3 regions of the Kitasatospora sp. NBC_00458 genome follow, and region 2 is predicted to be linked to each of the others. Evidence: riboswitches for the same ligand, from Rfam matches in the RefSeq annotation. Region 2 holds a riboswitch; each other region holds the start of a gene.
The links. Region 2 has a riboswitch for S-adenosylmethionine ahead of OG550_RS04200 (AAA family ATPase). Riboswitches for the same ligand answer to the same signal wherever they lie in the genome.

Region 1 (3,265 bases), 3.8 Mb from region 2:
CGTTGTACGCGGTGTAGGCCTGCCACTCGGTGCGGAAGCCGGCGTCGAAGGCGGGTGCGGTCGGGGTGTCGTACAGCAGGTGGTGGATGAACCAGAGGGTCGAGTTGGCGACGCCGTTGTAGGCCCGCGCGAAGGTCTCCGGGTCTATGTCCAGCATCCGGACGGCCTGCCCGCCGACGTCGTGGCCGGCCCGGTCGAGGCGGCCGTCGGGGGCCTCCCGGGCGGCCCGGCGGTCGGCGTCGGAGAGGGCGGCGCAGACCCAGACGGCGTCCGGGTCGTCGATGGCGGAGAGGCCGGAGACGAGGCCGCCGCCCCCTCTGCGGAGGGTCAGCGTGCCGTCGTCCGCGGTGCCGAACGACACTGGTCCCCGGTTGGACGCCACCAGGACGGGGGCGGTGCCGGTCGGATTCGAACGTTCGGTCGTGAGATCGCCCATGGTTGGTTGGTTGCCGGGGGGTCCGGGCCGCAAACCCGTCGGGGAGGCCCTAACGCCGGGTGGCGTATTCGGGGACGGTGTGCATCGGGGGGCGTTCGGTGGCGGTGACCGGGTGGGTGTGGGCGGTGAAGGCGCGGGTCTCCGGGTCGCGGGTGAACTGGGTGAGCAGCGGGTGGACCAGGTCGGCGGAGGCCTTGAGCCGGTGGGTGCGGTCGAGCCGTTCGAGGGCGGTGCGGTAGATGGTGGCGGCCATCCGGCCGAGGGCCTGGCCGTCCTGGTGGCGGTGGTGGCGGACCCCGACGTCCACCTGGGCGAGCGCGTCGAGTCCGGCCGTCTCCAGGGCGTCGACCAGCAGGCCGAGTTCGACGCCGTAGCCGGTGGGGAAGGGCAGGCGTTCGAGCAGTGAGCGGCGCGCCGCGTACTCGCCGCCGAGGGGCTGGACGAAACCGGCGAGTTCCGGCCAGTGCAGGTTGAGCAGCGGGCGGGCGACCAGTTCGGTGACCCGGCCGCCGCCGGAGGGGATGACGGCGGCGTCGCCCGTGGCGGAGTCGCCCGGCGCCACTGCCAGCGGGCGGTCGTACATGGCCTTGACCAGCTGGATGTGCGCGTCGGTGAGCAGCGGGCCGATGATGCCGGAGACCAGGGCGGGGTCGAACTCGCGCAGGTCGGCGTCGACGAAGCAGACGATCTCGCCGTGGGTGACCAGCAGCGAGCGCCAGAGCACCTCGCCCTTGCCGGGGGCGGCGGGCAGCCGGGGGAGGATCGCGTCGCGGTGGAACACGGTGGCGCCGGCCTCGGCGGCGACCGCGGCGGTGGCGTCGGTGGAGCCGGAGTCGACCACGACCAGCTCGTCGACCAGCGGCAGCCGTTCCACCAGCTCGCGGCGGATGATGCGGACGATGTCGCCGACGGTGGCCTCCTCGTCCAGCGCGGGCAGGACGACGCTGACCGTGCCGGCCGGGCCCAGGGCGCGCTTGGCCGCGAGCAGGAGGTCCACCGGGCGGTCGGCCGCGCTCCACGAGCGCCGGCGCAGCCAGGACGCCGTCTCGGGGAGGAGCTCGGGGATCGGTTCGGCGGGCACTGTTCTCTCCTCGGCGGGTTCGGATGGGACGGGTCATCTCGCGTGGCGGACGGTCCCGTTCGGGGTTGACGCCTTCGGTTACAGTCTTCGTACAGCGGTCGGACCTTCGCACGCCGGGGTCTCCGCTGAGCACGACCACAACTTCACAGAGCTCATCCAGAGGGACTGAGGGAACGGCCCGTCGACGTCCCGGCAACCTTCTCGCGCGGCTGTCTTCGACAGGCCCCGGCGGGACAGGTGCCAATTCCGGCCTGTGGCGCGACCGCGTCACGGGGAAGATGAGGAGAGAGGCCTCCGCCATCATGGCTATCGACACCGCCGCACCCGTCACCGTTGACCTCGGCCCCGCCGCCGCGCTGTCCTGTCGCGAGTGCGGCACCCGGTTCCCGCTCGGCCCCAGCTTCGCCTGTGTGGAGTGTTTCGGCCCGCTGGAGATCGCCTACGAGTTCGGCAGCGAGGGCGCGGAGGAGCTGCGCAAGCGCATCGAGGCCGGTCCGGCGTCGATCTGGCGGTACGCGCCGCTGCTGCCGGTGCCCGCCGACGTCGCCACCAAGCCGAACCTGAACCCCGGGTGGACCCCGCTGGTGAAGGCCGACAACCTGGGCCGCGAGCTCGGGTTCACCGCCCAGCTGCACGTCAAGGACGACTCGGGCAACCCGACCCACTCCTTCAAGGACCGTGTGGTGGCGTGCGCGATCGAGGCGGCGCGGGCCTTCGGCTACACCACCCTCTCCTGCTCCTCGACCGGCAACCTGGCCGGTGCGGTGGGCGCGGCCGCGGCCCGGGCCGGCTTCAAGTCCTGCGTGTTCATCCCGCACGACCTGGAGCAGGGCAAGGTCGTCATGGCCGGTGTGTACGGCGGCGAGCTGGTCGGCATCGAGGGCAACTACGACGACGTGAACCGCTTCTGCTCCGAGCTGATCGGCGACCCGGCCGGCGAGGGCTGGGGCTTCGTCAACGTCAACCTGCGCCCCTACTACGGCGAGGGCTCCAAGACGCTGGCGTACGAGATCTGCGAGCAGCTCGGCTGGCGGCTGCCGGAGCAGATCGTGATCCCGATCGCCTCGGGCTCGCAGCTGACCAAGATCGACAAGGGTCTGCAGGAGCTGATCAAGCTGGGCCTGGTCGAGGACCGGCCGTACCGGATCTTCGGCGCCCAGGCGGCGGGCTGCTCGCCGGTGTCGGCGGCGTTCAAGGCCGGCCACGACGTGATCCGGCCGGTCAAGCCGGACACCATCGCCAAGTCGCTGGCGATCGGCAACCCGGCCGACGGCCCGTACGTGCTCGACATCGCCCGGCGCACCGGCGGTGCGGTGGAGGACGTGACGGACGAGGAGGTCGTGGCGGCGATCCGGCTGCTGGCCCGCACCGAGGGCGTCTTCGCCGAGACCGCGGGCGGGGTGACCGTCGGCGTGCTCAAGAAGCTCGTCGAGACCGGGCAGCTGGACCCGTCGAAGGAGACCGTCGCGATCAACACCGGCGACGGCCTCAAGACGCTCGACGCCGTCTCGGAGGCCGGCATGACCGCCGTGATCCGGCCGACGCTGGCCTCGTTCCGCGACGCCGGCCTGGCGTCGGCCTGACCGGCCCGTTCCGGGCCCTGCGCCCGCCGCCGTCCCAGCCCCGCCCCGCCCCCCCGCAACGAGGAGATGACCCCCATGAGCGCCAACGTCCGCATCCCGACCATCCTGCGCACCTACACCGGCGGCGCCAGTGAGGTGGCCGCCGAGGGCGCGACCCTGGGCGAC
Region 2 (3,265 bases):
AGGACGGCCGCAACGCCACCGCGATGGCCTGCTTCGACCGCGCGCTCAGCTGGTCCGAGCTGGCCGGCGACCCCGCCACCCAGGTCGCCGCGCTCAGCGACATGAGCGCCCTCGCCCGCCTCGACGGCGACCCCGCCGCCGCCCTCGGCTACGCCCGCGAGATGGCCCGGGCGGCCCCCGACCGGCACTGGGCGGGCGCGATGAGCCAGATCGGCCAGGCCCGGGCCTACGGCCTCGCGGGCGACGTCCGCGCCACCGTCCGGCACATCGCCCGCGCCCGGCTCCACCTCGACCACATCAGTGCCCACGACGAGGCGGACGCGGCCTGGCTCTCCATCGCCTCGATGCGGCTGCGGGTCGAGGCGGGCGCCGCCGCCGCGCTGCGCGACGCGGCGGCCGCCGCCGACGACCTCCGGCTGGCCCGCCGCGCCGTGGCCGCCGCGGAGACGGCGCTGGCGCTCCTCGCCCCGGATCAACTGCCCTCCGCCCGGCTGCTGTTCACCGTCCGGGTGGCGGACTGCCTGCTGGTGGCGCGCGATCCCGGGGCGGCGGCGGAGCTGCTCGGTCCGGTGCTCACGGCGGGCGGTGGCGTCGCGGGGCTGCCGGCCCTGGTGCGGCACGAACTGGCCGGACTGCGGGCGCGGCTGACGGAGCACGGGCTGACGGGGTAGCGGGGGCGCCGTCCGCCCCGCGCGGGCGCGGTGCCGCCGCCCCGCGGCGCGGCGGGCGGCCCGATGCGGCCCGGTGGGCAGCCCGGTGAGGCCCGGTGGGCAGCCGGCGGGGATCGGTGGTGCCGACGGGTGCCGGTGGCTGCCGGCGGGGAGTGGCGGGATCTTGGCGGGAGCAGGCGATCACGCCGATCGCGCACCCGGCCCCGCCCGGGCGAGGATCGGATCACCGCCCCAACCGAGGCAAGGAGCCCCCGCCATGACCGGCAGTGCCGTTCTCACCGTCCCCGCCGCCGCGCCCGAGGCCGCCGCCGCCCACTACCTGGCCCGGCTCGCCTTCGAGGCCGACGTCTCCGACGTCCGCGCCGACCTGGCCGCCGGGGTCCCCGGGCTGGTGGTCGTCGACTCCCGGGCCGAGGCGGCCTGGGCGCAGGGCCGGATCCCCGGCGCGCTGCACATCCCGACCGCGCGGATCCCCGAACTGGCGCCCGCGCTCGTCGACCCCGCGGCGACCGTCGTCACCTACTGCTGGGGCCCCGGCTGCAACGGCGCCACCCGCGCCGCGCTCGCCTTCGCCCGGCTCGGCTACCGGGTGAAGGAAATGCTCGGCGGTTTCGAGTACTGGGCCCGCGAGGGCTTCGCCTACGACACCGACCGGGGCACCGGACAGCGCCCCGTGGACGACCTGACCGCACCCCGCTCCGGCATCACCTGCGCCTGCTGAGCGCGGTCGCCCGGGCCCTTCGCGCACGGCCCGCCGGCCGACCCCTGCCGACCCCCTACGCCCGACGACCCGTCAGACCGGAACCGCCGGTCCGGACCCCGGCGTCCGCTCACCGCCCCAGTGTGGCAACGGTGTTGCGTCCGCATTGCGCCCCGTTTCGGGAGACCGCGCACGAGGTCCGGACCGGCGGATTCGTGCGTTCCGCCGAGGGTTCCCGCAATTGACGGGATCGGCGGCGCCTTCCTAAACTCGGACCGGCGAAGAATGTCAGCCACAGGCCCCGGCCGGCTGACTGGCAACCCCCACACCGCGGTGGGGTGCCCCGGGGATAAGCCGGGTGACGTGGCGTTCCGGTGACGCGTCGTCACAAGCGCGGTCATGGCCCGGTAGGGCGCGGGGGATGGAGAACGTCGTGGAACAGCGGGCGGGCGGACGCAACGCCGCGAGCCTCAGGCTGGTGGCCAGGCTCGACGTCGACCTGCTGCGGCGCGCCAGCTCCCTCTGTCGCTGACGCCGGTCGGCCGGCCGGGCAGCACTGCCCGTTCCGGTCGGTCCGTCCGATTCCCTCGCCCACGCCCCGTGCGAGGAGGAGCGCCCAGCGGCCCGTCCTCCCGTGCGCACTGCTCCAGGAGAACGGATGTCCACCTTCCCCGCGCCCGCCCCCCGAGACCTGTCGAGAACCCTCCCGGTGGGCCGGGAGCCCGAGTACCGGAGGCTGCGCGAGGCGTTCGACCGGTGCGCGGCCGGCGCCGGAAGCGTGATCGTGCTGCACGGATCGGTCGGCAGCGGCCGCAGCGACCTGCTCTACGCCTTCACCGACACCGCCGCCGAGCGCGGAGCGCACGTCCTGGTCGGCACCGGCTCACCGCTGGAGCGGGAGTTCCCGCTCGGCCTGGCCCGGCAGCTGCTCCAGGGCGCCGACCTCGAACCGGAGGAGGCCGCGGCGGCGGAGACGCTGCTCGCCGACGGCGCCGCGGAGGGCTCCCGCCCGACCCCGTCGGACGGCCCGCAGGGGCGGCTCACCCAGCGCACCCTGGAGGGCCTGTTCCGGCTGGTCCGGCGGCTGGCCGAGCGCGCCCCCGTGCTGATCGCCGTCGACGACCGGCAGGACGCCGACCCGCAGTCGCTGGAGTTCCTGCTCTACCTGGTCCGCCGCACCCGCAGCGCCGGCGTGCTCACGGTGCTCAGCTCACGCGAGACCATGACCCCGTCCAACCCCTTCTTCGAGGTCGAACTGGCCCGCCAGCCGCACCACCAGCACATCCGGCTCGACCTGCTCTCCACCGAGCTGGTCGCCGAACTCCTCCGGACCCGGCTCGGCGCGGCGTCCGTCCGGCTGGCCGCCGAGGCGCACGCCCTCACCGGCGGCAACCCGCTGCTCGTGCACAGCCTGATCGGCGACCAGGAGAGCGCCGGCGTGCCGGACGAGCTGGTCGTCGGCGAGGGCTACCGGCGCGGGCTGATGCACTGCCTGCACCGGATCGACCCGCTGGCCCTGCACTACGCGCGCGGTGTCGCCGTGCTCGGCCCGTCCGCCACCCCGGAGCTCCTCGCCGAACTCCTCCTGCTCGCACCGGACTCGCTGCCCAGGGCGCTCTACCTGCTGCACGCGGCCGGTCTCTTCCGGGACGGCGGGTTCCGCCACCCGACCGCGGCCGGTGACCTGCTCGCCGCGATGCGGCCGGTCGAACTGGCCGCCCTGCACCAGCGGGCCGGCCGCCTGCTGCGGGCGGCCGGGGCGGCGGACGCGACGGTGCACGGGCACGCCCGGGTGGCGGAGGGGCACCTGCGCAGCTCCCTGTCGGCCGGGGAGAGCGTGGTGCCCCGCCAGGGCGCGGGCCCGGGCTCGGGCCCCGGTGCGGACCCGGCGGCC
Region 3 (3,265 bases), 1.4 Mb from region 2:
GCTGCTCTTCCTGCCGCTGCGGTTCCCCGCCTGGCTGGTGCTCGGGCTCTGGTTCGCCCTGCAGTGGTGGTCGGTCCACTCGGCCGGCCCCGGAGTCGCCTACCTGGTGCACGTCATCGGTTTCGCGGCCGGCTTCCTCTACGCCTGCACCCTCGCCGAGCGCCGGACCCGGGCCGCCCGCCCCCCGCGACCGCCCGGCTGACGCCCGATACCCTGGCGGCACCTCACAAAGGAGCTCGCACCGTGATCACCGCCATCGTCCTGATCAAGACCAGTGTCGACCGCATCCCGGAGATCGCCGAGGCGATCGCCGCCATCGAGGGCGTCAGCGAGGTCTACTCGGTGACCGGCGGGTACGACCTGGTCGCGATGGTGCGGGTGCGGCGGCACGACGACCTCGCCGAGGTCATCCCCGGCCGGCTCAACAAGGTCCCGGGCGTGGCCCACACCGAGACCCAGATCGCCTTCCGCACCTACTCCCAGCACGACCTCGAAGCCGCCTTCGCGATCGGCCTCGACGCCTGACCCGTCAGTCCTCCGACGGGCGCCCCGCCCGTCGGAGTGCCGGGCGCCCGCTCAGGCGCCGCGCCGGGTGTCCGCGACGCAGCGGCCGCCCTCGTTCCGGTAGTTCCAGGCCGCGCCGTCGGTGACCAGCTCGCGGACAGCGGTCAGGAACCGGTCCACGTGCTCGTCCGGGGTGCCCGCACCGAAGCTCACCCGGATCGCGTTCAGGCTGCGCTCGCCCGGCAGCGACGGCTCCGGCGCCCCGCACTCGGACGGCGCGACGTCCTCGTCACCGAGCAGGGTGCGGACCAGCGGGTGCGCACAGAACAGGCCGTCGCGCACGCCGATGCCGTACTCGGCGGAGAGCGCGGCCGAGAAGTGCGAGCTGTTCCAGCCCTGGACGACGAAGGAGAGCACGCCCACCCGGGCCGACTCCGGGCCGAACAGGTTGAGCACCTTGACCTGCGGGACCTCCGCCAGGCCCGCCTTCAGCCGGTCGACCAGCGCGCGCTCGCGGGCCTCCAGGGCGTCGAAGCCGGCCTCGGTCAGCGCCCGGCAGGCGGAGGCGATCGCGTACGCGCCGATCACGTTCGGGGAGCCGGCCTCGTGCCGCGCCGGGCCGGTGTGCCACTGCACGGCCACCGAGCCGTCCTCCTCCCGGGCCACGGTCCGGGTGGCGCCGCCGCCGGCCAGGTACGGATCGGCCGCGTCCAGCCAGTCGGACCGGCCGGCCAGCACCCCGGCGCCGAAGGGCGCGTACAGCTTGTGCCCGGAGAAGGCGATCCAGTCCACGTCCAGCTCGCGCACCGAGACCCGGTGGTGCGGGGCCAGCTGCGCGGCGTCCAGCACCACCCGGGCGCCGTACCGGTGGGCGGTCCGGGTCAGTTCGGCGACCGGCCACAGCTCGCCGGTGACGTTCGAGGCGCCGGTGACACAGAGCAGCTTCGGGCCCTCGGGGGCCTCGGCCAGCGCGGCGTCGAAGGCGGCGACCGCCTCGGCGTGCGAGCGCGGGGCGCGCAGGTAGGTGACGGCCAGGCCGGCGTGCGCCCAGGGCAGCAGCGAGGCGTGGTGCTCGGTCTCGAACGCGAACACCCGGGTGCCGGCGGGGACGGCGGCGGCCAGCAGGTTCAGCGAGTCGGTGGTGGCGCGGGTGAAGACCACCTGGTCGCCCTCGCGCAGGTCCAGGAACTCGGTGACGGTGCGGCGGCTCTGCTCGAACAGGTCGGTGGAGAGCTGCGAGAGGTAGCCGGCGCCGCGGTGCACGCTGCCGTAGTAGGGGGCGTAGGCGGCGACGTCGTCCCAGACCCGCTGGAGCGCCGGGGCGCTGGCGGCGTAGTCGAGCGCCGCGTAGCCGACCTTCTCACCGGTGGCCAGCGGGACCTGGACGTCGTGGCCGAGGACGCTGAGGAGGGCCTGCGGGGAGGGCGCCTGGTCGAGGACGGCGGCCGGCGACTGCGGGGAGGAAAGGGACATGGGGATGCACTCCTTCTACGGGTCAGGACCCCGGGAGTGCAAAGTCGTCCGGTGTCCGCGCTTGTCACGCGGACGGTTCGCCGCATGACCCGGTCCTCACCCAGGGCACCCCGCCACGGACGGAGGGTTGCCGGACAGCCAGCTGGGGCTTGACGCTGTCGCTCATGACCTGGCGAAAACTCTAGGTCGCGTCCGCCCGGTGGTCAAACAGGGGTCCACATCCCGGACGGCCGTCCGGGGACCGGTCGGCCCCGGGCCCTCCGGACCTCCGCCCCGCCCGGGCGCGGGAACGCGAAAGGGCCGGCCGGGACGCCCCGGCCGACCCCTGACGGCGCCTCAGGCTCCGGCGGTGGCCTCCGACCAGTGCTTCAGCAGGTCCCGGGCGGCACCCGAGTCGATCGCCGCCGCCGTCCGCGCCATGCCGGCCGCCAGCTGCTCGGCCAGCGGCGCGTCGGTCAGGTCGAGCGCCACCAGCGCCGCCGCCGAGTTCAGCACCACGGCGTCCCGGACCGGACCGTGCTCCCCGGCCAGCAGCCGGCGCGCGACCTCGGCGTTGTACGCCGGGTCCGCCCCGCGCAGCGCCTCGATGCCGACCGGCTCGATGCCGACGTCGCGCGGGTCGAAGGAGGTCTCGGTGACGGCGCCGTCGCGGACCACCCAGACCTGCGAGGTGGTGGTGATGGTCAGCTCGTCGAGGCCGTCGTCACCCCGGAAGACCAGCGCGGTGGAGCCGCGCCGCGCCAGCACGCCGGCGATCAGCGCCGCGAGCCGGGTGTCGAAGCAGCCGATCGCGTGCGCGGTGACCCGTGCCGGGTTGGTGAGCGGACCGAGGATGTTGAACGCGGTCGGCACCCCGAGGTCGCGCCGGGCCGGGGCGGCGTGCCGCATCGACGGGTGGAAGGTCGCCGCGAAGCAGAAGGTGAGCCCCACCTCCTCGGCCACCTCGGCGACCCGGCGCGGCGACAGGTCCAGCCGGATGCCCAGCTTCTCCAGCACGTCCGAGGAGCCGCTCGACGAGGAGGCCGCCCGGTTGCCGTGCTTGACCACCTTGGCGCCGGCCGCGGCCGCGACGATCGCCGACATGGTCGAGATGTTGACGGTCTTGGCCCGGTCGCCACCGGTGCCGACGATGTCCACCGCCGGGCCGGGGACGGACAGCGGCTCGGCGTGCGCGTACATCGAGTCGACCAGGCCGGAGATCTCGTCGACCGTCTCGCCCTTGGCCCGCAGCGCCACCATGAACCCGGCCACCTGGACCGGGGAGGCCTCGCCGCTCATGATCCGGTCC

Region 1: it holds a riboswitch for S-adenosylmethionine, as region 2 does, so the genes downstream of both, thrC (threonine synthase) here and OG550_RS04200 (AAA family ATPase) in region 2, are expected to answer to the same signal.
Region 3: it holds a riboswitch for S-adenosylmethionine, as region 2 does, so the genes downstream of both, OG550_RS10415 (aminotransferase class V-fold PLP-dependent enzyme) here and OG550_RS04200 (AAA family ATPase) in region 2, are expected to answer to the same signal.

The regions. Positions count from the first base shown of each region.
Region 1 is NZ_CP107904.1:5,069,029-5,072,293, forward strand. It holds gene OG550_RS21125 (alpha,alpha-trehalose-phosphate synthase (UDP-forming)) at 1-436, opposite strand, end outside; gene OG550_RS21130 (glucosyl-3-phosphoglycerate synthase) at 486-1,517, opposite strand; SAM riboswitch class I at 1,667-1,802, shown strand; gene thrC (threonine synthase) at 1,820-3,100, shown strand; gene OG550_RS21140 (ubiquitin-like small modifier protein 1) at 3,176-3,265, shown strand, end outside.
Region 2 is NZ_CP107904.1:1,244,347-1,247,611, reverse strand. It holds gene OG550_RS04210 (helix-turn-helix transcriptional regulator) at 1-671, shown strand, start outside; gene OG550_RS04205 (rhodanese-like domain-containing protein) at 928-1,392, shown strand; SAM riboswitch class IV at 1,649-1,771, shown strand; gene OG550_RS04200 (AAA family ATPase) at 2,030-3,265, shown strand, end outside.
Region 3 is NZ_CP107904.1:2,651,210-2,654,474, forward strand. It holds gene OG550_RS10405 (rhomboid family intramembrane serine protease) at 1-202, shown strand, start outside; gene OG550_RS10410 (Lrp/AsnC ligand binding domain-containing protein) at 244-525, shown strand; gene OG550_RS10415 (aminotransferase class V-fold PLP-dependent enzyme) at 577-1,977, opposite strand; SAM riboswitch class IV at 2,030-2,147, opposite strand; gene trpD (anthranilate phosphoribosyltransferase) at 2,314-3,265, opposite strand, start outside.